One region of the Mogibacterium kristiansenii genome, then DNA from elsewhere that is predicted to be linked to it. Evidence: predicted binding sites of a transcription regulator. Region 1 holds the regulator's gene; the other holds the start of a gene.
What was found. The regulator LexA, encoded in region 1, represses DNA repair genes until DNA is damaged. The targets are predictions, from matches to a motif close to AGAACANNTGTTCT.
Positions count from the first base shown of each region.

Region 2: recA (recombinase RecA) is a predicted target of LexA. The motif match lies at 2,493-2,506, and genes of this name have one in related genera.

Region 1 covers NZ_JAQXUZ010000004.1:123,436-135,979, reverse strand. The annotation lists gene PUE40_RS01955 (MrpF/PhaF family protein) at 1-27, opposite strand, end outside; gene PUE40_RS01950 (Na+/H+ antiporter subunit E) at 24-665, opposite strand; gene PUE40_RS01945 (radical SAM protein) at 857-1,672, shown strand; gene lexA (transcriptional repressor LexA) at 1,688-2,338, shown strand; gene uraA (uracil permease) at 2,434-3,702, opposite strand; gene PUE40_RS01930 (IclR family transcriptional regulator) at 3,943-4,737, shown strand; gene PUE40_RS01925 (2-oxoacid:acceptor oxidoreductase family protein) at 4,872-5,426, opposite strand; gene PUE40_RS01920 (thiamine pyrophosphate-dependent enzyme) at 5,443-6,168, opposite strand; gene vorB (3-methyl-2-oxobutanoate dehydrogenase subunit VorB) at 6,168-7,244, opposite strand; gene PUE40_RS01910 (4Fe-4S dicluster domain-containing protein) at 7,267-7,464, opposite strand; gene nhaC (Na+/H+ antiporter NhaC) at 7,720-9,150, opposite strand; gene PUE40_RS01900 (MFS transporter) at 9,483-10,811, opposite strand; gene PUE40_RS01895 (aminotransferase-like domain-containing protein) at 10,845-12,029, opposite strand; gene buk (butyrate kinase) at 12,147-12,544, opposite strand, start outside.
Region 2 covers NZ_JAQXUZ010000024.1:20,880-33,423, forward strand. The annotation lists gene obgE (GTPase ObgE) at 1-432, opposite strand, end outside; gene rpmA (50S ribosomal protein L27) at 490-750, opposite strand; partial or broken gene rplU (50S ribosomal protein L21) at 943-1,242, opposite strand; gene recA (recombinase RecA) at 1,411-2,478, opposite strand; gene PUE40_RS07425 (competence/damage-inducible protein A) at 2,653-3,891, opposite strand; gene pgsA (CDP-diacylglycerol--glycerol-3-phosphate 3-phosphatidyltransferase) at 3,904-4,428, opposite strand; gene rimO (30S ribosomal protein S12 methylthiotransferase RimO) at 4,412-5,746, opposite strand; gene PUE40_RS07440 (FtsK/SpoIIIE family DNA translocase) at 5,739-8,474, opposite strand; gene rpmF (50S ribosomal protein L32) at 8,621-8,800, opposite strand; gene PUE40_RS07450 (tRNA(Met) cytidine acetate ligase) at 8,900-10,090, opposite strand; gene PUE40_RS07455 (hypothetical protein) at 10,053-10,637, opposite strand; gene coaD (pantetheine-phosphate adenylyltransferase) at 10,655-11,176, opposite strand; gene rsmD (16S rRNA (guanine(966)-N(2))-methyltransferase RsmD) at 11,234-11,827, opposite strand; gene recG (ATP-dependent DNA helicase RecG) at 11,805-12,544, opposite strand, start outside.

The DNA of each region.
Region 1 (12,544 bases):
CAGAATCGCCGTATAAAAAATCGTCATATGCGCTTCAATCCTTTCTTTGCGGTAACAGTAGTTTCGATCAGGCGAGCCGTCTTCCGGTTCTCCTCTGCTTCCTCCACATCCAATACGCGAAAATCAATCGTCTCACCGAACAGCCGTGCCACCTTTCCCTGCATGGTTCCATCCAGAAGACCTGCCTTCGCTCCTTCCGTCAATGCGTGCACGGAATACGTTCCATCCTCCTGAATGTCCACGGTAACGGTTCCCGGTGTCAGGGTAATGGAATTGGCCAGCAGTGCCCTTGCTGCCGGATTGTCATAATTCGCCTGAAACCACACAATCTGCGGATGCAGCGATTTCTTTCCCCGATACACATTCCAGGTAACACTAAAGGAACTCTTGACGATTTCCTTCAAGAGCCAAAGAAAATAAATAAGCAATCGGATGGGATTGATGTGAATGAGAAAATAATATCGATCCGAATGAACGCCTTTCATATAGAAAGATCTAAAACATAAAAGAGAAATGATGCCTGCGGTCATCACGCCGTAGATAATAAACTTCAATTCAAAGATGCCGGACAAAATGAGCCAGCCGGCTAAAAGGATTACAAACAACTCAACCCAATTACAGAGCGAGGGGTTCTGCCGTTTTTCTTTTTCAACATTGTTCTTCATAGCTTCTCCTAAAATATACCTTTTACAATTATACATAATCTTTTGTGTTTTTACCAGTACAATTCTTGTAAATTTACGGTAACATTACACTTCGTAGTATTGACACATTATAAACATGCGTTTACAAATTCTTTTAAAGCGTGCTATAATGAAACATAAAATAGAGCTTTTTAAGGGGTATCATGAATATTATGAAGAAAATTAAAGAAGGACCAACCGTCACCATGTTCGTACCGTATGACTGCAACAACAGCTGTCCATTCTGTGTGAACAAGGAAGAATATCGAAATTCCTCCAGCTTTGATTTGGATCGCTGCTATCGTTCCTTGGATTTGCTGGACCGGATTTTCCCGCACAACGACGTTGTTTTTACCGGCGGAGAACCTCTGGCAGAGCTGGAAGCGTTGGAAGATATCATCGCCCATGTCGGTGAGACCCATAACCTTTACATCAACACCACCCTGCCGACCAGCGAGAATCAGGATATCCACCGCATTGCGGAAGTCCTGAACCGCCATCAGGATATGATTTCCTGCGTGAACGTATCCCGCCACCTGAAGCATTACGTTAAGGAATGCTCTGACGAGATTTTCGATCTTCTGAAGGTTCGTCACCGCATCAACTGCGTTATTTTTGAAGATGCGAAGGAACCGTCTACGAAGGAGAAACTGATTAAATTCCTGGACCGCTTTAACGGTCACGAAGTTCAGATTCGGGCCAACTACTCCAATCTGACGCTGGAGAACGTTTTTGAGACGGAGGGAGATGACCTGTTCGATCTTCTCTGCGATATTGCGGAATATCAGTATCCGTTGGAGAAAGAACTCTTCCGAACCGGCTTTGTCTTCCATTACAAGGACAGCCTGGTAACCTATCACAAGACCCTGCCGTTCAGCAAGATTGACGGTAAAGTGGGCGACATCATCATCCGCCAGAGCGGACTGATTTATGACGACTGGAACAACTACGGCAGCCCGATGGATATTAACGAACTGACACTGATTTAATGCCAGGAGGTACTGATGAAAAAGTGTGAGGAAAGACAGGAAAAAATCCTGCAGTACATGAAGGATACCATACGGGAGCGCTGTTTTCCTCCAACTGTTCGGGAAATCTGTGCCGCATTGGATATCAAATCCACCTCTACGGTTTTTAAAGATCTGAAAGTACTGGAGGAAAAAGGCTTGATTCGAAAGGATCCCAGCAAACCTCGGGCTTTGGTTGTGGTGGATCGGAATCCGCCGGAACCGCATAACGACATCCCGACATCCATTGACGACACCAATACGACCCTGATTCCGATTATCGGGCGGGTTGCTGCCGGCACTCCGATTCTGTCGGAGCAGAATATCGATGAATACGTTCCCTTCCCTGCACGATTCCTGGGAAAAGGCAACAATTTCATCCTTTCCGTTCACGGCAACAGCATGATTAACAGCGGAATCAATGACGGGGATTATATCATCGTCAAGGAAGAACACGAAGCTCGAAACGGGGATATCGTGGTGGCTATGATTGAAGGGGAATTCGAGGCAGAAGCCACGGTAAAAAGATTCTATCGAGAAGACGGGCACATCCGGCTCCAGCCGGAGAACGACGAGATGGAACCCATCATTGTGCCGGACTGCACCATCATCGGAAAGGTGGAAGGCGTATTCCGTTACCTGAGCTAAACCGGAATGCACGCATTACCGGAAATTGCAGAAATATTAAAAATGGACTTTTGAAACATCAAAAGTCCATTTTTTTATTCTTTTTTAACCATTCTTTATTCGTAATCGTTGGTCAATTTGAACCGATCCAGAACGTAGAACGTCAGTCCCAGAGCCATTCCAACCAGAGCGGCCAGGCTCATGCCCTGCAGCGTGGCGGAACCGATTTTGATATACGCGCCGGAAAGTCCGGTGACGAAAATGACCGAGGTCATAGCAAGATTCCGGGCTTTGGAATAATCCACTTTGGCATCCACCATCAACCGAATGCCGGACGCACCGATCATTCCGTACAGCAGGAAGCTGACGCCGCCCATTACCGGTGCCGGAATGGTTTCAATCAAACCGGAAGCCTTTCCGATAAACGAAAGGAAAATGGAGAATACCGCCGCACCGCCGATGACCCATACGCTGTATACCTTTGTAATGGCCATGACGCCGATGTTCTCACCGTAAGTGGTGGTCGGCACAGAACCGCAGAAACCGGAAAGCGTGGTGGATAAACCGTCCGCAAAGAGAGAACGGTGCAGTCCCGGATCCTTCAAAAGGTCTTTGTCGATGATTTCCGAGGTTACCACCTGATGGCCGATGTGTTCCGAAATCACCACCAGCGATGCGGGGATGATAACCAGAATCGCCTGCAGACTGAATTTCGGTGCGGTGAAATTCGGCATAGCTATCCAGGACTGGGTTTGAAGCGGAGTGAAATCCACAATACCCAAAAGCAGCGCCACGATATAGCCGATGATGATGGCAATCAAAATAGCGATTGCCGATGCGAATCCTCGATACAGCACCTGGCCAATAACGGCAAAAGCCAGCGTCACCAGGAATACGATGACCAGATGAGGATCGATGCGATCGTATCCTTCGGATTTGACAATTCCGCCGTTGGACGCCGCATTGCTCGCCAGTTCCAGTCCGATCAGCGCCACTACCGGTCCCATCGCCGCCGGCGGCAGGATGACATCAATCCAATCCACACCCACATACTTGATGAGAATGGCTACTGCCATGAAAATAATGCCGGTGACGATGAATCCGCCCAATGCGTATTCGTATCCCATCTTATTGATAACAATCAGTGCCGGGGAGATGAAGGCAAAACTGGATCCCAGATATGCCGGCGCCTTCCCCTTAGTAATCAGAATAAACAGCAAAGTACCGATGCCGTTCATGAGAAGCGCAATGGCCGGACTGATTCCCAGGATATACGGAACCAGAACCGATGCACTGAACATGGCAAAGGTGTGCTGAATACTTAACGGAATTCCCATCCGAAGCGGGACCTTCTCATTCACTTGAATAATTCTTCTGTCGCTCATCGTTTCTCCAATCAAACAATCTATAACAATATATTTCCGCTACTTATTATACATGTACCGGAACGAATTTCCTACAATAAAATCCGGTCATCCAATATATAATTGCATTGGGTAATTGTGATGATATTTTCACCTTGAGACGGTCCTGAAACCATTGAAGAATAAGGAAAAACACGGTATAATATGGATATATTTTTGTGTGCAGATGCTGCGAACTCCGCGGTAGAGTAGAGGTAGATTATGAAAGAAAAGAAAGAAAAGGAATCCGCCAAATCCGTCATCATCAATTCGGTGGATCGAAGCATTGACATCTTAGAATATCTCTTTCGTCAGGGAAACGATACATCCATTTCCCAGATCAGCAAAGATTTAGACATATATAAAAGTACCGTATTTCGCACTCTGGCCACGCTGGAGAATCGTGGATACGTCGTTCAGAACAAGAATTCCGATCAGTATTCCATCGGACCGAAGCTGTATGCCTACAGCACCCTTCCCCACAACGATATCATCACCGAGAGCGTGCGGCCGCTGCTGCAGGAAATCAGCGATGCCTATGGAGAATGCGTTACATACGGAATTCTGGAACAGGAATGGGACGGAATGTACGCGAACGTTCCCCTTATCACCATTGAATCCACCCACAATCTAGGACTTTCACGGAAAATCTCCAATCAAACAGAGTGCTATTGTGCGTCTCTCGGGAAGTGCCTTCTGGCATTCTCCGAAAATGTGAACCTGGATGTATATAAGAATGCGGAATTCACCCCGTTTACGGAACATACCATCACCAACTACGAGGATTTGATGAAAGAATTGGAGCTGGTTCGGTACCAGGGATATGCGGTGGATGCGGAAGAACGAGAAATCGGACTGTACTGCCTGGGGGTTCCGGTGCTGAACGGTCACGGAAATGCCGTTGCGGCCATCAGTATTTCCGGTCCGAAATCCAGAGTCAAGGGAGAGCATTTCGAAGAAAAAATTACTTTGATGAAGGAAGTCAGTGCCCGGATTACCCGGGAGGTTTATCTGTAATTCAGCGACGCTGCGGGAAGCCGCGGCGCCGTTTTCTTTTGTACAAAAAGCACGATAATAGGGTAGGAATCTCAAGGACTCCTACCCTATTACCGTTAAAACACTATTTCAAAACACTCCAGTGAAGCATTCCGTTAAGCATTCTTTCCGGCAGCCAGCATTTTCTTGTTGCCTTCGTTGAACTTGCCCTTTCCATGGGATTCAAAGTACTTGCACATGGACGCTTCGAACTCGTCATAAGTGAACAGGCCGGATTCGGAAGCCAGTTTACCCAGAAGAACCAGGTTGGCATTTCCGCCTCTTCCCTGCTCCGTTGCGATATCCGTTGCCGGAATCTCAACGACACGAACGTCTTCACGACGCTTTACGTCCTGATCCAGAGCGTTCTTATTGATGTACATTACGCCATCCTTCGGCATTGCTGCTTCGTATCTTTCTACAGAAGCCTCTACCACCGGACCGTCGTTCTTCATCAGGAATACGATATCCGGATGATCCGCATATGGAGAAGCAATCTTCTCATCACTGATAATTACGTTGCATTCGGAATATCCGCCACGCATTTCATTTCCGTATTTGCAGGTCCAAGTGCACTGCAGGTTCTTGTCTACAGCTGCTTCCATAAGGAGTTTACCAACTGTCAGGACACCCTGTCCGCCCAGTCCTACGCAGATAATACGTCTAACCATCTTTTGTTCCCCCTTCTTATCTGTCAATTACTTCGCCAAGTTCATATACCTTAGAAACCACTTCATCGATGTGCTTCATGGAATCTACCGGTGACATGTGCCAGTTTGTCGGGCATGGTACCAGTACTTCTACCAAGGAGAAACCTTTTCCGGCCTGCTGTTTCTCAATTGCTTTCCGTACCGCCTTTTTGGTACGGTTGATGTTTGCCGGGCTGGTCACGGATGTACGAGCCAGATAAGCGATATCCATGCCCTTCATCAGTTTGAATACATCGGTATTCTCACCGTTATCAACGAAGTTTCTTCCTGACGGTGTGGATGCCGTCTTCTGACCAATCATTGTGGTCGGAGCCAGCTGTCCGCCGGTCATGCCGAATACGGTGTTGTTCATTACGAACATGGTCACGTTCTCGTTTCTCAGCGCTGCGGATGTAGTCTCTCCCAGACCGATTGCATACGCACCGCCATCTCCGGCGATGGTAAGGATGTTTTTGTCCGGACGAACTCTCTTCATTGCGGTGAGTGCCGCACCCATCTTTCCGTGTGGCGGAACGATGGCATCCACGTTCATCCAGAACTGGAACTGGTGGTTACAACCGATATCGGAGCAAATGATGGTGTCGCTTACGATGTCCATCTCCTCCAGAACTTCTGCAAGAATTCTGTTGAAGATTCCGTGGCCGCATCCGCCGCAGAAACGGCTCTCATCATAAAATAACTCAGGTGCTTTCTTTGTAGCCATTAGTATACCTCCTCTTCGTCCTTGCCTTCGAAGACTTCTTTCGCAAACGCCATAACCTCGTCTACGGTATGGATTCTCGGTTCGTCTACTGTCATGGCATATGTATTGAACTTTCCTTTAGTATGAATAATTACGTCCTCACGCATCTGTCCCATCATGTTCACTTCGACCGTTACGATACCCTTGCAGGTTTCCGGAATTGCGTCGAATGCCTTGCTTGGAAACGGCCACAGCGTAATCGGACGAATCAGACCCAGCTTGAAGCCTTCTTCTCTCGCTCTGGTAACTGCTTCCTGTGCCACTCTGGAGGAAATGCCGTATGCAACCAGTACAACGTCGGCATCCTCAACCTGGAAGCTTTCCCATCTCTGCTCTTCTTCCGAGATCTTTCTCATCTTTGCCAGGTATTTGTGGTTCCATTCCTGAACCGGCTCGAAGTAGGTTACGTCGGTTGCAACCTTGTGGTCTTCGCCCGGTTTAACACCACTGATAGTCCAATCCAGGTCGTCCAGACCGTATTCCTTCATTTCTGGAAGAACCACCGGCTCCATCATCTGTCCGATAGTTCCGTCAGACAGCAGACATACCGGGTGACGATACTTCTCTGCCAACTCAAATGCCTCATAAGCCATATCACAAGATTCCTGAACGGAGTTCGGTGCCAGTACGATCAGGTGGTAGTCACCGTTTCCACCGCACTTTACTGCCTGCCAGTAATTATCCTGACCTGCAGAAATGAAACCATCACCAATTCCAAAACGCTGAACGCATGCTACTACGCATGGGATTTCAGCGGATACCCAGTAAGCGATTCCTTCCTGATACAGGGAGAATCCCGGACCGGATGTGGAAGTGAAAGCACGGGAACCCAGGCAGCGAGCTGCGAAGGTCATATTAACACTTTCGATTTCGGAAGCACCCTGAATGAATACTCCGCCTACTTCCTTCTGTCTCCAAGACATCCACTGCAGAATTTCAGACTGTGGAGTAATCGGATATCCCGCATAAAAACGACAACCACCACGGATGGCACCTTCTGCCATCGCCTCGTTGCCCTTCATGATTCTTTTTTCCATAATGTCGTATCCTCCTTACAACCTATAAAATTTCGAAAACCAGATCCGGGCACATGGTGTAGCAACATCCACACTGTACGCACTTCTCCGAATCCACCTGCGGTACCAGATAACCCTTTGCGTTCACCTCCGATGATACACTCAAAGCACCAGGCTTGCAGTTGGCAATGCAAAGATAGCAACCTTTGCAATGTTCAACGTTCAACTTGATTTTCTCCATGATCAGAACCGTCCTTTCCAACAATTTTCGCATTCTTAAAGAAATATCTTTTTAGTCTGTTTCATTCTATAGAACGACGTTCTATAATTTCCTTATTATAGCATCTCCACCAAGTTCGCGTCAACCGGTAGTACGATTTTTCCTATTTTTCTTTTATCCCCTATTTCATCGCCCCCATGAATCAGTCTACTGAAAAAGGACAGATGTCCTGCGCCATTAAAGCAAGAACACCTGTCCTCGTTTATGATATGCCTATCATTCCAGTATATCTTCCGGGGTCACCTGACTTCTCTTCCGAATGGTAAAGCCCGTAAAAGCAAATACGATGGCCACCAGCGGGTTTACGAGATTCAAGAAACAGTATGGTAGGTAGTCCAGTGTCGGCACGTTCAAATACGTACTCATGGCCACCGCGCAGGTCGTCCACGGAATCAGCGGGGACGTCATCGTTCCGAAATCTTCCAGCGTTCGGGACAGATTCTGCGGTGCCAAATCCCTCTTTTCATACTCGTCTTTATACATTCTTCCGGTCAGCAGAATGGACAGGTACTGCTCTCCGCATACCAGGTTCACGAACACTGCGGTAATACCCGTTGCGGTAATCAGCCCTCCGGTTCCCTTCGCCACCTTCAGGATGTGGTTCGCGATGCATGCCAGCATACCGGAGCTGTGCATGATGCCTCCGAAGGTCAGGGAACATAGGATCAACGAAACGGTCCACATCATATTCTGCAGTCCGCCCTTGGACAAAAGCTCGTCCAACGCCTTGTTTCCGGTCTCGCAGGAGTATCCGTAGCTCAGTACGGTACCGATTTCCTCTATGCCCTGTCCCTGCACCAGAAGAGCGCAGATTACGCCCAGAAGCATGCTGGCTACCAGTCCCGGAATAGCCGGAATTTTGAAACAAATCATGAGAATCAGCAGCAGCAGCGGAAGCACAAGCAGCGGTGAAATCACGAACTGCTCTTTGAGGGATACCAGCACGGCGGAAATATCCGACTCCGAAGAAACTTCTCCGGAGAATCGGGTATTCAGAACCGTGTAGCCGATAATTGCAAGGGCATAGCTGGTTCCCGCGGTGTATACCATGTGCCGGATGTGGGCAAACAGCGTGGTTCCCGATACCGCCGGAGCCAGGTTCGTAGTATCCGAGAACGGAGACATCTTATCCCCAAAGTACGCTGCGGATACCACCGCACCGGCCGTCACCGCCGGCGGAATTCCCATTCCGGAACCGATGCCCACCATGGCAACGCCCAAGGTTCCCGCGGTGGTCCAGGCGCTTCCCGTTGCCACCGCTACGATGGAACATACCAGCAAACAGGTGACCAAGAAAAACTTCGGCGACAGAATTTTCAGTCCGTAGTAAATCAATGACGGTACGATGCCCCCGGCAATCCAGGATCCGATAATCATTCCGATAAAACACGCAATCAGAATCGCCTGCATGGCGTTCTGAATGGAATCGATAATACCCTTCTCGATAGTATCCCATTTATTCTTCAGGATTACCACGGCGATAAATGCGGCGATGATGGACGCAAAAATCAGCGGAATCTGTACATCCAAATGGAATATTCTCAACGACCCATAGAGCAATACAAATATCGCAACGATTGGAATCAAGGATATTCCCAAATTTGGCGTATGTGGATTTCCGTCTGCAATCCGATTCTTCTTTTCCATTGTTCTCTCCTCCTCTTAATTGCACCGTGGGGGGAGAGTCATCCATTCTCGCCCCATGAAATTAGAACATTGTTCTATTTTGTGACCAAATTATAGCATAACAACGACAAGTTCAAAACACATATTATTAATTTCACTTTTCCAATCCGAGATGAATTTTGCTGTACTCCTTGCAAATTATGGGTTTAATTCATTTCAAATTTTGATTTAAAAGTTTTTATAGCATCGGATTTTGTGCCCTTTCCATAAAAATAAAAGAAAAATGCGATCTTCCGCAGAAGACCGCACTTTTCCGTGTCGTTATAGGGCTTGCTTAATTCATCATTTAACGCTTATTTCCCGTTATATTCCACATCCTTGCCCTCTGCAAGACGCGCCTGATTCCGCTTGTGCAGACGGATAATCAGAATTGCATCCAGCAATCCAAGGATTACAACTACCAGCTGGAATGTAAACATTTTGGTGTACGCATCAATTGCCGGCAGAGTATCCAGCCAGTGGCTGAACAAGGTGAACTGGAAGATGTCCGGAGAGAATCCCAGAATCGCCGCTACACCGGTGGTGGTTGCGGTAACCGATGCAGGAATTCCGCATTCCTCAATAACCGCATAGTATCCTCTGCCGCCGTAGCAAACGAAGGAAAGTCCGATTACCACGAATATAACGAATGGAACGGAGGAATTCTCGTTTGCACCGAACAGCATGTACAGCAATCCGATAATTGCCACTACATACACGATAATCAGATTCTTGGACTGAGATTTCAATCTGGTTGCAATCTCTCCGCCTACCGGTGCTCCAAGCACCTGGCAGCCGTACTGTCTGAAGATTGCCGCCCATCCGGCGATAACAACCGGAATACCCAGTACGTCTGAGAAGTACGGGGTGAAATATGTCAGTGTCGTCATGAAGGAATACACTGCAAAGATACAGAATGCGAACATCCAGGTTTCCTTATGAGCAAATACCGACAGTACTTCCTTTACCGCATTGTGGTTCTCCTTATCCTTCTTGCTGGCAGCCGCTTCTGCTCTGCTTGCCTCCAGCATTTCCTTGGTCGGATTCGGAATAACAAAGTACAGTGCCACGAAAATGACAACGGACATTGCGATGTTGGCAATAACGGTTGCCTTAATTCCCATGTCCCCTTCTCCTGCATACTGGAATGCCACCATCATCAGAGAAGACTCGATGACATTGAAGATGCCGATGCATGTTTCGTTAAAACCGTATGCTCTTCCCTGTTCATTTTCCGGCCACATCATACGAATAATCTTAATCTGTGTCGGGAAGTTGAACATCAGAGACGCCACAGCGAAACCGATCCACATTGCAATGCACCACACGTAGGAATGCGGATTCAGTAGGAAGCCTACCGCAAATACCACGTTCAGCACGATGGAAATCAAGTAAATCGTCTTATAGTTGAAGCGGTCTGCGAACCATCCCCCAATCGGTGCCAGGAATACGTTTCCCAGTCCGTAAATGGAAAGCAGAAAACTCATCTTTGTTCCGGAAATATCCAAGAATTCGCGGAACGGTTCGTACCAGGTGTACTGAAGATACGGCACCAGGTAAACGATAGCCCAGCCGGCACCCAGCGCCAGCATAGCGATTGTCAGCCGAAGCTTACTCATCTTAATGTAATTAGTATTTTTCATAGTTGCTCTCCCTTCTATTTCGCGCAATCGCTTTTATCCGATGTGCTTCCGGAATACATCCCCCAGAATCCGGATACCGTCGCGAATCTGATCGTCCTTCACCATTGTGAAGTTCATACGGATGGTGTTCTTCACTCCATCGAAGGAGAAGAAAGACTCACCCGGAATGTATGCAATTCCCGCAGCCAATGCATCATCCAGAATCGCATCGCTGTCCAGACCTTCCGGCAGTTCCAACCACAGGAACATTCCGCCTTCCGGATCGGTGTACTTAATTTCTGCCGGGAAGTATTTCTGAATCATCTCTACCATCAGCTCGCAGCGTTCTTTGTATACTACCTGAATCTCCTCAATGTGCTTTTCCAGATCGAACATCTTCAGATAATAGTATGTCAGCATCTGTGTCAGTTCCGGGCTCTGTAGGTCGTTGGTTTCTTTCAGAGATTCAAATGCGGTAGCCACTTCCTTGGAAGCGCATGTCCAAGCAACTCTCATGCCCGGGCTCAGAATCTTGGAGAAAGATCCCAGATAGATGACCTGACCCTTTTTGTCCAGTGCACGTAGGTGCGGCAGCGGCTCGCCCTTGAATCTCAGGTCGCCGTAAGGGTTGTCTTCTACAACAGCAACATCGTACTTTGCAACCACTTCCATGAAGCGTTCTCTTCTCTCCAGCGTCCAAGCCTTGCCGGTTGGGTTCTGGAAGTTCGGAATCACGTAGATCATTTTTGTTTTTGGATTTTCTTCCAGAGCTCTCTCCAGGTCTTCGATTACGATACCATCATCATCGGTATCAACACCGACAAATTCTGCACCATATGGACGGAATGCGTTGATGGCACCCAGGTAGCTCGGGTTCTCTGTGATTACCACATCTCCTTCGTCCAGGAAGGTCATTGCTGCCAGCCCCAAACCCTGCTGAGATCCGGACAGAATGCAGATGTTTTCCTTTGTGCATTCTACGTGCTCTCTGTTGTTCATACGATCTGTCAGGTAGTCCAGCAGAGGGCCGTAACCCTTTGTCAGGCCGTATGCGAAGGCAGTAGCACCTTCTTTTTCCAGCATGGTGTCTGCGGCTTTTCTCAGATCTTCCAGCGGGTACAGTGCCGGATCCGGCAGACCTGCTGCGAAAGAGATCATATCCGACTTTCCGGCAATTCTCTTCTGCACTGCGCGGATACCGGACGGTTTAATGCGGCTCATTCTCTTCGAAAAACTCATGTCTTCATCCTCCTACTACAACTTATAATGGTTAATTTAATTATGGGTAATTATAAATGGTCTATTTTTTGGTTAATCTATTATGGGTATTATGGTTTATCTAATTCACGGTTATTTCTACTTGTACTCTCTTGACGGCTCTTCTCCGCTCATTACACGAAGTGCGCCCAGTGCCAGAGCAATCATCTCATACTCACCCGCAACGACTTCCATCGGTGCAACGTTCTGGGTCATACGCTGAAGTTCCGATGTCACCTTCTTGGAGTGAGCAATTCCTCCGGTAACGATGATCCGGTCCACCGGTTCGTCAAATGCCGGAATATAGGAGCAGATTTCCTTTGCAGTCTCATAGATGAATGCATCATATACCAGAGCTGCCTTTCCGTCTCCTTCTTCAATGCGCTTCTCAATCTCTCTGGAATCTTTCGTTCCCAGGAAATCATACATGCCGGCGAATTTGCTGATTTTGTCTACCATTTCGGATTCCGTGTACTTACCGGAATAACAGAGCTGAA
Region 2 (12,544 bases), on a different contig from region 1:
CGCTCCGGCTTCTGCAAAATTTGGTGCCTGACGTACAGAGTTCTTGAAATGCACGTTTCCCTTTCCGCCTTTGCCACCCTTTGCGGCAACCAGTCGATCTCCAGGATTCTTCATATCCTTCATCAGCAGCCCGGTTTCTTTGTCGATAATCAAAGTACCCACCGGAACGTGAATGATAAGATCCTGACCTTTCTTTCCGAAACGTTTCCGGCGCATTCCATCCTGACCGGATTCCGCCTTATACACACGCTTGTATTTGAAATCCATAAGGGTACGCAGGTTGTTATCCGCTTCAAAGATTACACTGCCGCCGTTACCGCCATCGCCGCCATCCGGGCCTCCTTCCGGCACAAATGGTTCCCGACGGAAGGTAACCGCTCCGTTTCCGCCCTTACCGGAAACGATATTAATTTCTGCTCTATCTACGAACATGTTTATCTCCCGTTTTACAAAAAAATATGGCCCTTTCCAAGAAAGGGCCATAAAAAACTAAGCTTCGTTGCTGTATACGCTAATCTTCTTTCTCTTCTTGTCAAATCTCTCGAATTTAACATTTCCGTCGATCTTAGCGAACAGAGTATCATCTCCACCGATACCAACGTTGTTGCCCGGGTGGAACTTGGTTCCTCTCTGTCTTACGAGAATGCTTCCTGCACTTACGTACTGACCAGCACCAATCTTCAGTCCAAGTCTTTTCGACTCAGAGTCACGGCCGTTCTTGGAACTACCTACTCCTTTTTTACTTGACATAATGACACCTCCTAAATTAAAGTCAATTTCTTATGCTTCAATTGCTTCCAGAATCTCTGCCTTAGTAGCTTTGCTGGATACTTCGATTCCCTTCTCGTTTGCGATTGCAAGAAGTTCCTCTTTCTTCATGGACATGCTTGGCTTTACATCGTCCTGTTTCTCAGCTGCAGCTGCCTTCTGACCACCGGATACGATATCGGTAACCTTAACCAGTGTGTATGGCTGTCTGTGGCCATTCTTCTTTCTGTAATCCTTCTTTGCCTTGTACTTGTAGATAATCACCTTGTCGTTCTTACCCTGCTCAACTACTTCAGCATGTACAGCAGTGCCCTCAACAAATGGAGTTCCTACTGTCAGGGTGTCACCACCTACAGCGATTACCTCATCAAAGGTAACGGTGTCGCCTGCTTCAGCATTGATCTTCTCGATCTTGAATACATCGTCCTTCTGAACTCTGTACTGCTTTCCGCCAGTTTTAATAATTGCATACATAATACTTTTCCTCCTCTATCCAGACTCGCCGGGAACGGGTGCGATTGCTTATAACCCTACCCGAGCGGCTAACCATTAAATAGTAGCACGATTTTCGCATTATGTCAATACAATTCTGCCATTATTTTCAAATTGAGGTGTTTCAAACACCCATGAACCGCCGTACGTCTAGTCCTCGATTACAACGCCGTCTTCGTCCACCTTAATGTCATCATCGATGGATTCCGGTTTGAACTGATCCATCACCTTCTTACGGATTTCTTCCAGCATCTCTTCATGACTCTGAAGATAATCCTTTACATTCTCTCTGCCTTGCCCGATACGTTCTCCGTTGTAACTGTACCAGGATCCGGCCTTATCCACAATCTTGGCCTCTACCGCCGTATCCAATACATCGCCGGCCAGAGAAATTCCGGTACCGTACATAATATCGAATTCCGATTTCTTAAACGGCGGAGCCACCTTGTTCTTTACAATCTTCACGCGAGTCCGGTTTCCCAGCATCTCATCCCCTCGCTTCAGCGTTTCAATCTTCCGCACGTCCAATCTCATGCTGGCATAGAATTTCAACGCCCGACCACCGGTGGTGGTCTCCGGATTTCCGAACATCACACCGATTTTCTCACGAAGCTGGTTGATGAAGATTACGCAGGTATTGGTCTTGTTCACGGTTCCGGCAATTTTTCGAAGTGCCTGAGACATGAGTCTGGCATGAAGTCCCACGTGGGAATCACCCATCTCACCCTGAATCTCCGCTTTCGGAACCAGTGCCGCTACCGAGTCGATGACAATCAAATCGATTGCTCCGCTTCGTGCCAGCATCTCACAGATTTCCAGCGCCTGTTCTCCGGTGTCCGGCTGAGATACCAGAAGTTCATCTACGTCTACCCCAAGATTCTTCGCATATACCGGGTCCAGCGCGTGCTCCGCATCGATGAATGCAGCCTTTCCGCCCGCTTTCTGCGCTTCTGCAATGGCATGTAAAGTCAATGTAGTCTTACCGGAAGATTCCGGTCCGTATATCTCAATGATTCTTCCCCGCGGATATCCGCCCACGCCGGTCGCCAAATCCAAACTGATAGATCCGGTGGAAATCACGTCTACCGATCCGGTGAGGCCTTCCTCTCCCAGCTTCATAATTGCGCCTTTTCCGTACTGTTTCTGAATCTGTTCCAGCGCCTGCTCCAATGCTTTCTCTTTATTCTCCGCTGCCGATGCGGTCGATTTTCCTGCCATGTTTCCTCCTGTATCGAACATTTGTTCTCGTTTATAATACCTGTTTCTCCGGTTTCTGTCAACCTCTTACGGGCTTCCTTTTATGATACCATTATACCCTCCTGCACTTTATGGGGTCAATTCTGCCGGGTTTAAGAAACGAGGCATTGGGTACTTTTTTCCGAAGAAAAAGTACTATTTTATTTCATCCAATATTTCGTTCACGACTTTCAGCATCATCAGTCGAAAATAGTTTCGATTCCATGCCCGGTCATTTCTTTTGGTGAACAGTTCCACCGCACCGACGGTATCGTCATAAGCATAGCCGATATACGCATTTCCGGCCTCCCGACCTTCGTCCGCTTCCGGGCCGGCATATCCGGTGATGGATACGGCGATATCGCTCCCTGCTTCCAGGCGGGCACCCTTGGCCATTTCAATGGCCACCTCCGAGCTTACCACCGTGTATTGATCGATTACTGTCGGATCCACACCCAGCATGGAAATTTTCGCTTCCTCATCGTAGGTGATATAGCCTCGGCTCAGGACCTTGGATGCACCCGGAACATCCGTAATGGATGCGGCAAATGCACCACCAGTACAGGATTCCGCGGAAGAAATGGTCAGTCCCTGCCTCTGCAGCTTATGCACTACGACCGATTTCAATTCCTCATCATCGTAACTGTAGATATACGATCCAATCAGATTATTCATCCGGGAAATCATATTTTCTACCGCCGCCTGCGCCTCTTCCATTGTATCTCGCTGAGAGGCTACACGGATGGTGCATTCCCCTTCCTTCGCATAGGTGGCGATGGTTGGATCCGTCTGATTGTCAATCAGTGGCATCAGGAGCGTCTCCAGATCCGATTCTCCAATTCCGATGGTTCGAATGACCCGGTAATAAATTTGCTTCTCCTTGAACTTACGCAGGAAATCCTTTCCGCTGTCTTCAAAGATCCACTTCAGTTCCCGAGGCGGTCCCGGATAACAGATGACCCATTTATCCCCTTTGTTCACAGCAAAGGCCGGAGCCGTACCGGCTTCATTTCGGAATATCACTGCATTCTCCGGTATGTACGCCTGCTGAACATTGTTGGGCGCCATTTCCCGATTTCGAATCGAAAAATATCTCTTTACCTCCGCCAGGCACTCCTCATTCAAGTACAGCGGCGCATCCATCACCCTCGCAACCGTTTCCTTCGTCATATCATCCTGGGTGGGACCCAGGCCACCGGTAACAATTACCAGATCCGTATCCGTCAGTGCCCGCTTCAGCGTATGCTCCAATCTGCCGTCGTTATCGCCTACCACAAAATGATACATTACATTGAAGCCCAGATGATTTAGATTCTCCGACAAATAGGCCGCGTTTGTATTAACAGTCTGTCCGAACAGCAACTCCGTTCCGACAGCGATAATCGATGTGTTCATTCTCCTTCGCTCCTACATTGAAAATACGCTCTTGTTCTTCAGCACATATTCCGTTCCAGAATATACGGTCATTACCAGGGATGCCCAGAACACCAGCATGCCAATGGTCTTCAGCTGCGGAACCGGACCTACCGCAATAATCAGGATGATTACGGCAACCATCTGCAAAACGGTCTTGATTTTACCGCTCATGGCCGCAGCAATAACGATTCCCTCGGATGCCGCCACGGTGCGCATTCCGGAAACAACAAATTCCCGCGCCAGAATAATAATCAGCGTCCAGCCCGGAATGGTCCCGTTTTCCACAAACAGACACAATGCGGAATACACCAGGATTTTGTCCGCCAACGGATCCATAATCTTTCCGAAGTTGGTCACCAGGTTGCGTGCTCGGGCAATTTTTCCATCCAGCATATCCGTCAGCGACGCGACGATAAATAGCGCAAATGCCACAAAGAACCATTTTTCCATATAGGCTGCAATGAAAAACGGCACCATGATAATTCGAAGAACGGTCAACTTATTTGGTAAATTCATGTGAAACCTCCTCACCATACAAATCATATTCTGAACTGTCTGTTACATTAACGAACACAATATCTCCCGGCTGATGGGATGTCGTTCCGGTGAATTCCACCGCATCATCGATTTCCGGCGCATCGTACCGAGTTCGACCCAGGTACCGGCAGGCCTCTTCATCCACGGCCTCATCCACCATCACCTCGTAGGTCTTTCCGATTTTCTCTTCATTCAGAGAATCGCTGATTCCCGACTGAAGGCGCATCAGCACCTCTACACGTTCATTTTTCGTCTCTTCATCCAGCTTTCCCGCCATCCGATAGGACAGGGTTCCTTCTTCATCGGAAAAAGCAAATGCGCCCAACCGAGGAATCCGTGTTTCTTCTACAAAATCCAGGAGCTCGTTGAAATCTTCTTCCGTCTCTCCCGGGAATCCCACGAGAATTGTGGTTCGAATATGGATATCCGGAATTTCTTTTCTCAGCTTCGCAATCGTCTTCCGAATCGAATCCCCGGTGGATTTTCGGCGCATGCCCTTCAGCACCGGATCCGCCACGTGCTGAATCGGAATATCGATGTAGTTGCAGATTTTATCCTCCTGCTTCATGGTTTCAATCAGCTCATCGGTAATTCCGTCATCGTACACGTACATCAGACGAATCCACCGAATTCCGTCCACCTTACACAATTCGTGCAGCAGTTCCGGGAGCATCGCCTTGCCGTACAGGTCTTTCCCGTAATACGAGGTGTCCTGAGCAATCACAACCAATTCCCGAACGCCTGCCGCCGCCATATCCTCCGCTTCGCGCACGCAGTCCTCGATGCGCTTGCTGCGATACGGTCCGCGAATCTTCGGAATCGCACAGAACGCACAGGTGTTGTTGCACCCTTCGGCAATCTTCAGGCTGGCAGTGTAGGTTCCCTCCGGAAAAACGCGTTTCCGATACGGAAGCACATCTTCCACTTCCCCCTGCACTTTGTCGCCGGTGCTCTCCGCCAGCAGCAATCCCGGCAGGTCGTCGTAATCGTTTACGCCGGTGAACAGATCCACCTCCGGAATCTCCTTGGACAAATCTTCGTGGTAGCGTTCGGAAAGGCAGCCGGTAACCACCAGTTTCTTGCTCTCCCCTTTCAGTGCCGCCATGCTAAAAATATGTTCGATGGATTCCACCTTTGCGGCCTCAATAAAACCGCAGGTGTTTACAATCAGGATGTCCGCTTCTTCCGGCGAATCCGCCAAGCCGCATCCCCGTTCCAGCAGTTGTGCCGCTAAATTCTGGGAATCGTACTCATTCTTCGCACATCCCAAGGTGTCAATAAAAATTTTTTTACTCATGTGTCGTTTCCTCTGCTCCGTTATTCTGCGAATCAATCGCGTCGTAATATTCTTCTTCTGTATAGAGCACCTGGCGCGGCTTGCTGCCGTCCGCCGGGCTGATAATCCCTCGGGCTTCGATTTCATCAATGATGCTGGCCGCACGGTTATATCCGATACGGAACCGTCGCTGCAGCATGGACACTGAAGCCTTTTTCTGTTTCAGGATAAACGCAATGGCATCCTCTGTCAATTCATCGGAAACCTCTCCGTACTGGGATTTTTCCGGTGTTTCAATGGTTTGAATCACCGACTCATCGTAACCGTTCTCCCCCTGCTTTTTCACAAATTCAATGATTCGCGCGGTCTCCGAATCAGAGATATACGGCCCCTGAATTCGGAGGGGCTTATTCTCGCCCACCGGGGAATAGAGCATATCGCCCTTGCCCAAAAGCTTCTCGGCGCCTCCCACGTCCAGAATGGTTCTAGAGTCCACCTGAGAAGACACGCTGAACGCAATCCGAGACGGGATGTTGGCCTTAATCAAACCGGTCACCACATCTACCGACGGTCGCTGGGTTGCCACAATCAAGTGCATTCCGGCTGCCCGGGCCAGCTGTGCCAATCGGCAAATGGATTCTTCCACCTGAGACGGTGCCACCATCATCAGATCCGCCAGCTCGTCGATAATAATGACGATTTTCGGCAATACCTTATCCGGCTCCTGATTGGCTCTCATCAATTCGTTGTAGGAATCCAAATCCTTTACGCTTTCTTCGGCAAAGAACTTGTACCGCTGAGTCATCTCGTTTACCGCCCAGTTCAGCGCAGCCGCCGCTTTCTTCGGATCTGTCACCACCGGAACCAGCAGATGGGGTATTCCGTTATAATTTCCCAGCTCCACCACTTTCGGATCAATCAGAATCAGCTTCACCTCATCCGGCAAAGCCTTATACAGCAAGCTGGTGATAATCGTATTGATGCATACGCTCTTTCCCGATCCGGTCGCTCCCGCAATCAGAAGATGCGGCATCTCTTTCAGGTTCGCAATTACATTGCGTCCGGAAATGTCCTTTCCCACCGCAAAGCTAATCTTCGATGCAGCGTTCCGAAATTCCTTGGAATCAATCAGTTCCCGAATGGAAACCATATCCGGTTTCTCGTTCTCCACTTCAATTCCCACGGCCGCTTTTCCCGGAATCGGGGCCTCGATTCGGATGCTCTTCGCCCGAAGGTTCAAGGCGATATCATCTGCCAGCTTCGTAATGCTGCTGACCTTTACACCCACCGCCGGCTGCACTTCGTACCGCGTTACCGACGATCCCTGGGTGACATTCAGCACCCTCGCATCCACATGAAAATTCTGCAATGTATTCTCCAGCAAAGCCGCCTTCTGCTGAAGCTGATGTTCATTCATCTGCATCTGCTTTGCCCTCGGCTTCTTCATCAAATCCACAGGCGGGAACACATAGGATGTGGCCGGAATCTTCTTGGCCAAATTCTCCTCCGCCTGAAGCGCCATCTCCGTATTTTCCAGTGCCGTCGGAGTATTCTCCTTCCGGATTTCTTTGATATTTTCCGTAGCCGCGGGTGTCGACAATGCCGACACTTTTTCCGGTTCCGCATTCAGCCCCATCGACTCCGTCGTTGCCGAATCCACACTTATAAAATCATCCATAAAAGGATTCGGCGCCGTAGCCGCGTTTTCCGGCGATGCAAAGCCTCCCGAGAGTCCCAGTCCAAGACCTGCGCCGGAAGCATTTCCGCCGTCCAGCCCAAAACCGGTATTGTCATACGAAGAATCGCCTCCGTCCAGTCCGTACTGCAGTGATTCTGTTTTCGGTTCCTCCGGCAGTTCTGCCGGTATCTCCGAAATCGTCGGATCTTCCTTTTTCGGCGTTACAATCGACTCGCCGAAATCCGCTCCCTCTAGGTTCTGCATGAAGTTTTGCCGAGCCCCTTCCTCCATCGGAAATGCCAGCGGGTTCTTTACCTGCGGCACCGAATGAGATGGGGTGATAATCGGGACGCCGCTCTCTTCCGGCATGGTCTTCGCCTGAGCCTCTCTCTTCTCGGTCAGCATTTCCCGAAGAATAGTCTTTTCTTCCCGTTGCTCTCGTTTCTTGCCTAGATACTTGGAAATCGGCGTATCCGCAACCAAGAGAACGGAGATGGCAATCACCGCCACCGCAAAAATAATCAAGCCCGGTTTTCCCAGCAGCTTGATAATCAATCCTCCCAGCCACATGCCGAAAACGCCGCCGTTCCGAAGCTGAATTCCACCGTCGAAAAAATCACCGATTGCGGAGATGGACAGCTGTATGTTCGTCTCATCCAAGTAACGATAGGAATTCAGAATACACAGCACGACAAAAATCAGGAAGGAGAAAAATGTCGTCCTTCCATTGATGTGCTGCATTTTTCGAAGGAACAGGCAGAGAGCCAGCGCAATAAAATAATACGGCAAAGCATACGCCATCAGCCCAAAAAGTCCAAACGCGAGACTGTGAATCGCATTTCCAAAGGTGCCGGTGGTGTTCAGCTGCGTCGTAATCACCAGAAAAATTCCTACGGCCAAAAATATGATGCCCCAAATCTTATCCAGAATGCGGTAATCCCGTTTCCGCTGCTCCTGAAGCTCTCGAATCTGCTCCTGCCATTCCTTTAGATGCGGAGAGGATGCAGTTTCTTTTGTTTTTGCTGCAGTTTTTTTCGTCTGTTTTTTCTTCTTTCCAGAACCGACTGCCATCGTCCCTCCCTGTATATCACTCAAAATAAGCTAAACCTAAATATCGTATTATTATACTCCATATTCAATTGGATTGCAAAATCCGTATACTTTGCATAAAAAAAGTGATTCAAGCTATGCTTGAATCACTCACAATCAAACATCAATTAGTTTTCGTTTACAACGTCTTTTCCGTCGTAGTAACCACAGTTTGGACAAACTCTGTGCGGAAGCTTAGGCTCATGACACTGAGGACAAATTGAAAGTCCAGGAGCGCCCATCTTCATATTCGCAGACTTTCTGCTTCCAGTCTTTGCTTTTGATGTTTTCCTCTTAGGTACTGCCACTGTCGACACCTCCTTATAACTCTATCTGATTTTGTTTATTTACGCGTTACAACAATTAATTATAGCTTTGCACATGCATATTGTCAAGTCTTTTCTAAATTATTTTATAACTACCCTTCGGCAGTTGTCGGAACCGTCCCAAACCGATTGACCGGTCATCAGATTATACACATCCGAAGCCAGTACATCCATCTGAAGCATCCGGGAATCCAACCCGCATTTGTTGATATTATCCACAAAAGGCAGTCGATTCCATTCGTTTCTCTTGGTTTCCCGAAGAATTTCCCGACCTCTCTCGCTGAAACCCAGTACCCGCAGGTATTCCGGCGACCGATTCTGCAGTTCAACGGTAATCCCCAGAAGAATCTGATACAGCCACCTGGAAATTCTGGTATAGGTATATCGCTTGGATTTCGTATTCAGAATCAGCTCATCCAAGGACTGCGCCTTTCGAGCTGCCTCCTTCAAGCGGTTTCCCAGACCTTCTCCTCCACCCGGAGCAGAGTCCAGTTCCTCCGGTGTTTTCATGAGAATCGCATATCTAATTCCTTGAAACCATTTCTCTTCCGAAATATGGAAATCCAGTTTCTCGGAAGACCAGGGTACCCGATCCTCCGGCAGTCGATTTTCCGAAATCGCCTTTCGGATTCCGGTACTGCTCCAGAATTCTTTTTCCGGTGAATCCGTCTCGTGATATCCGGCTCCCTGTCGCTGCACGGCAACCGGTTTCATAGCCCGGATATTCTTCAGGTATTCCAAAGCCAAAATATCGTTAGATGCCTGATACATAGAGACTTCCTTCATGTCGGATTCTCTCAGTACATTCTCCCGAGCAATGGGGTAGCTCTCCCCCGACTTTCGGCGCAAAGCAATCTTCCGGCGAATTTCGGACTCATGTTCCCGCATATAGTCAGAAACCTTCCGCAATCCTTCCAAATCACCGGATTCGCTTCCGAACGCAATGTGGGTAACTCCACCGAAAGCCTCCAGCAACTGAACTCCAGAAGCCGCATATATCGCGGCATTTCCGAGGCAGTGTACCGTCGGAATCTCCAGCACCAAATCGACGTGGTTTTGCAAGGCAATCTCCGTTCGCTGCCATTTATCCAGAACAGCCGGTGCGCCTCGCTGTACGAAATTACCGCTCAAGGCACATACCACGGCACTCGCCCCCGTCCGGCGCTTCGCCTCTTCAATCAGATAGCGATGGCCGAAGTGCATAGGGTTGAATTCCGCAACAATTCCAACGATGTTACTCTTCATCTTCTCCGTAGGATGCATAGCGGTCATCAGAAGCCGCTTCCCGGCTCTGAATGCGCTCTGCCATATCCCGCATTTCCTGACGGTTGCTGTTCACCTGGGTGTTGATTCCATTCAGCATCTCCGTGAAGTGATCGTTCATCGGCTGAATGTAATCGGTCGCCAGCTTTGCGATTTCATTCTGCATATCGTACAACATCTTGTCGATGTATTCGTAAGAACGCAGCTTCATGTACCGTCCGTGGCTCTCCGCCTCTGCGATTACCGCACCGGCACGTTTCTCTGCTTCTCTCTTGATTACATCCGTCTCCACAAGATATTCTGCCTGCTTCTTCGCTGCAACGATTACCTTGTCGTACTCTGCTTTTGCTTCGTTGATGATTCGATCCTGTTCATCCTTCACCCACTGTGCCTGCTGAATATCCTTCGGCATGCTGAGTCGAATGTCGCTGATAATCTGCGAAATCTCTTCGCTATCCACAATGGCCTTGTCCGAGAAAGGAACCTTCGAGGCAGTCTCCAGGATATCTTCCAATTCATCCAGCAGCTGCATTACTTTAATGGATGCATCACTCATAGCATTAATCCTCCCATTTATACATATAAATTCGAATTATGTCCGTCTTCTGTTCGCTCTACAAATTTCCGCTGAATCGCTTGCAGCGCACACTCCGGCAAAAGGCCGGATACATCGCCTCCCAAAGACGCCACTTCCTTTATTAATGAAGAACTGATAAAAGAATATTTCGGATTCGTCATTAAAAAAATGGTTTCCGTACTTCCGGTGTACAATCGATCGTTCATCTGCGCCATCTGAATCTCATATTCGAAATCCGTTGTCGCGCGAAGACCTCGAATCACTGCACTGAACTGCTTCCGGTTTACATAATCCGCTAAAAGGCCGCCGAAACTTTCCACTTCCACATTGTCGAGATGGGTCGTCGCCTCCCTCACTACCTGAATTCGTTCTTCCAGTGTCAGAATCGGTTTCTTTGAGTTGTTCACCAGAACTCCCACTGTAATCGAATCGAACATATGTGCCGCCCGTTCCACGATATCCAGATGACCGTTTGTGATTGGATCGAAAGAACCGGCATACAATGCGGTACGTTTCATATTTTCACCTACCTCTTCAGTTAATTCTATCAAAATACAACAAGCTATGCAACCATTTTAGGCTCTTGTGTAGATATCCACTCCAATGGTTCCGTACTTCTTCTCTTTCATCTTTTTCAGGCCGGCAATTTCCTCCGGAAGAGTTTCTTCGTACAGATGTTCTGCAACAATTAAGCCTCCCTCCGCAAGGAGGTCGTTCTCCATTATTTTCTCGATTGCTTCTTCGTAATAGCCGGCCCGGTACGGCGGATCCAGGATAATCAAATCCATTTTTTTCTGCAGAGAATCCAGGCACTTTCGGAAATCCATCGTGGATACGGTGGCCTTGTCATTCGCCTTGCAGTGGTCGATGTTTTCCTGAACGATAGCAACATGCTTTCTGGAACAGTCATTGAACCGACAATGACCCGCCCCACGGGAAAGCAGTTCCAATCCCAGCACCCCGGATCCGGCAAACAGATCCAGAACGTTGGCCTCCGGAATTGACGGCATCACCATGCTGCAGATGGCCTCCCGAACCTTCTCGGTGGTCGGCCGGATATCCGCCGGAAGCTCAATTTTTCGAAATTTATAATCTCCCGCATTAATTCTCATTGATTCACGCTCCTTATTTTTTCTATAGCAATATTTATATCGTATTCTCGTAATTATCCCAAAGGTACTGCTTCATTTTGTTTCGCACGTTTTCATCCAGATGAAGCAAATCCATCTCTTCCACATCCTCTTTTGCATATTGAAGAATGTGTTCGTATTTCAGAAATTCTCCTAACATGCTCATGCTTCCGTGCTGCATGGTTCCGTGCACATCTCCCGGTCCGCGAAGGCGATAATCTTCCTCACTAATCAGGAACCCGTCATCCGTCTCCTGCATAATCTGAAGTCGATCCGCCGCACCTTCCGAATCGCTGTAGTTTACCAGCCAGCAGTAGGACTGCCGATTGCTCCGCCCCACTCTTCCGCGAAGTTGGTGCAGCTGCGCCAGTCCGAACCGATCGGCATTCTCGATAACCATCACAGTGGCTTCCGGCACATCGATACCCACCTCGATTACCACCGTGGATACGAGAACCTGAATCTTTCCTTCAGCGAACTCCGCCATAACTCGTTCTTTTTCCGAAGGGTCCATCCTTCCGTGAAGCACGGCCACCACCGCCGGGGAAAACCATTTTTTTGCCTCTCGATACAGTGCTGTCACGGAAACCATTTCTTCCCCTTCATCGATAGCCGGCGCCACGATATAGGCCCGATTTCCGCCTTGAACTTCTTTTTTCACCTGAGCATACGCCTTCGACCGCAAGCGGTGATTTACCACCCGGGTGATGATGCTCTTTCGCTCTGCCGGTCTGGACCGAATCATGGAAAAATCCA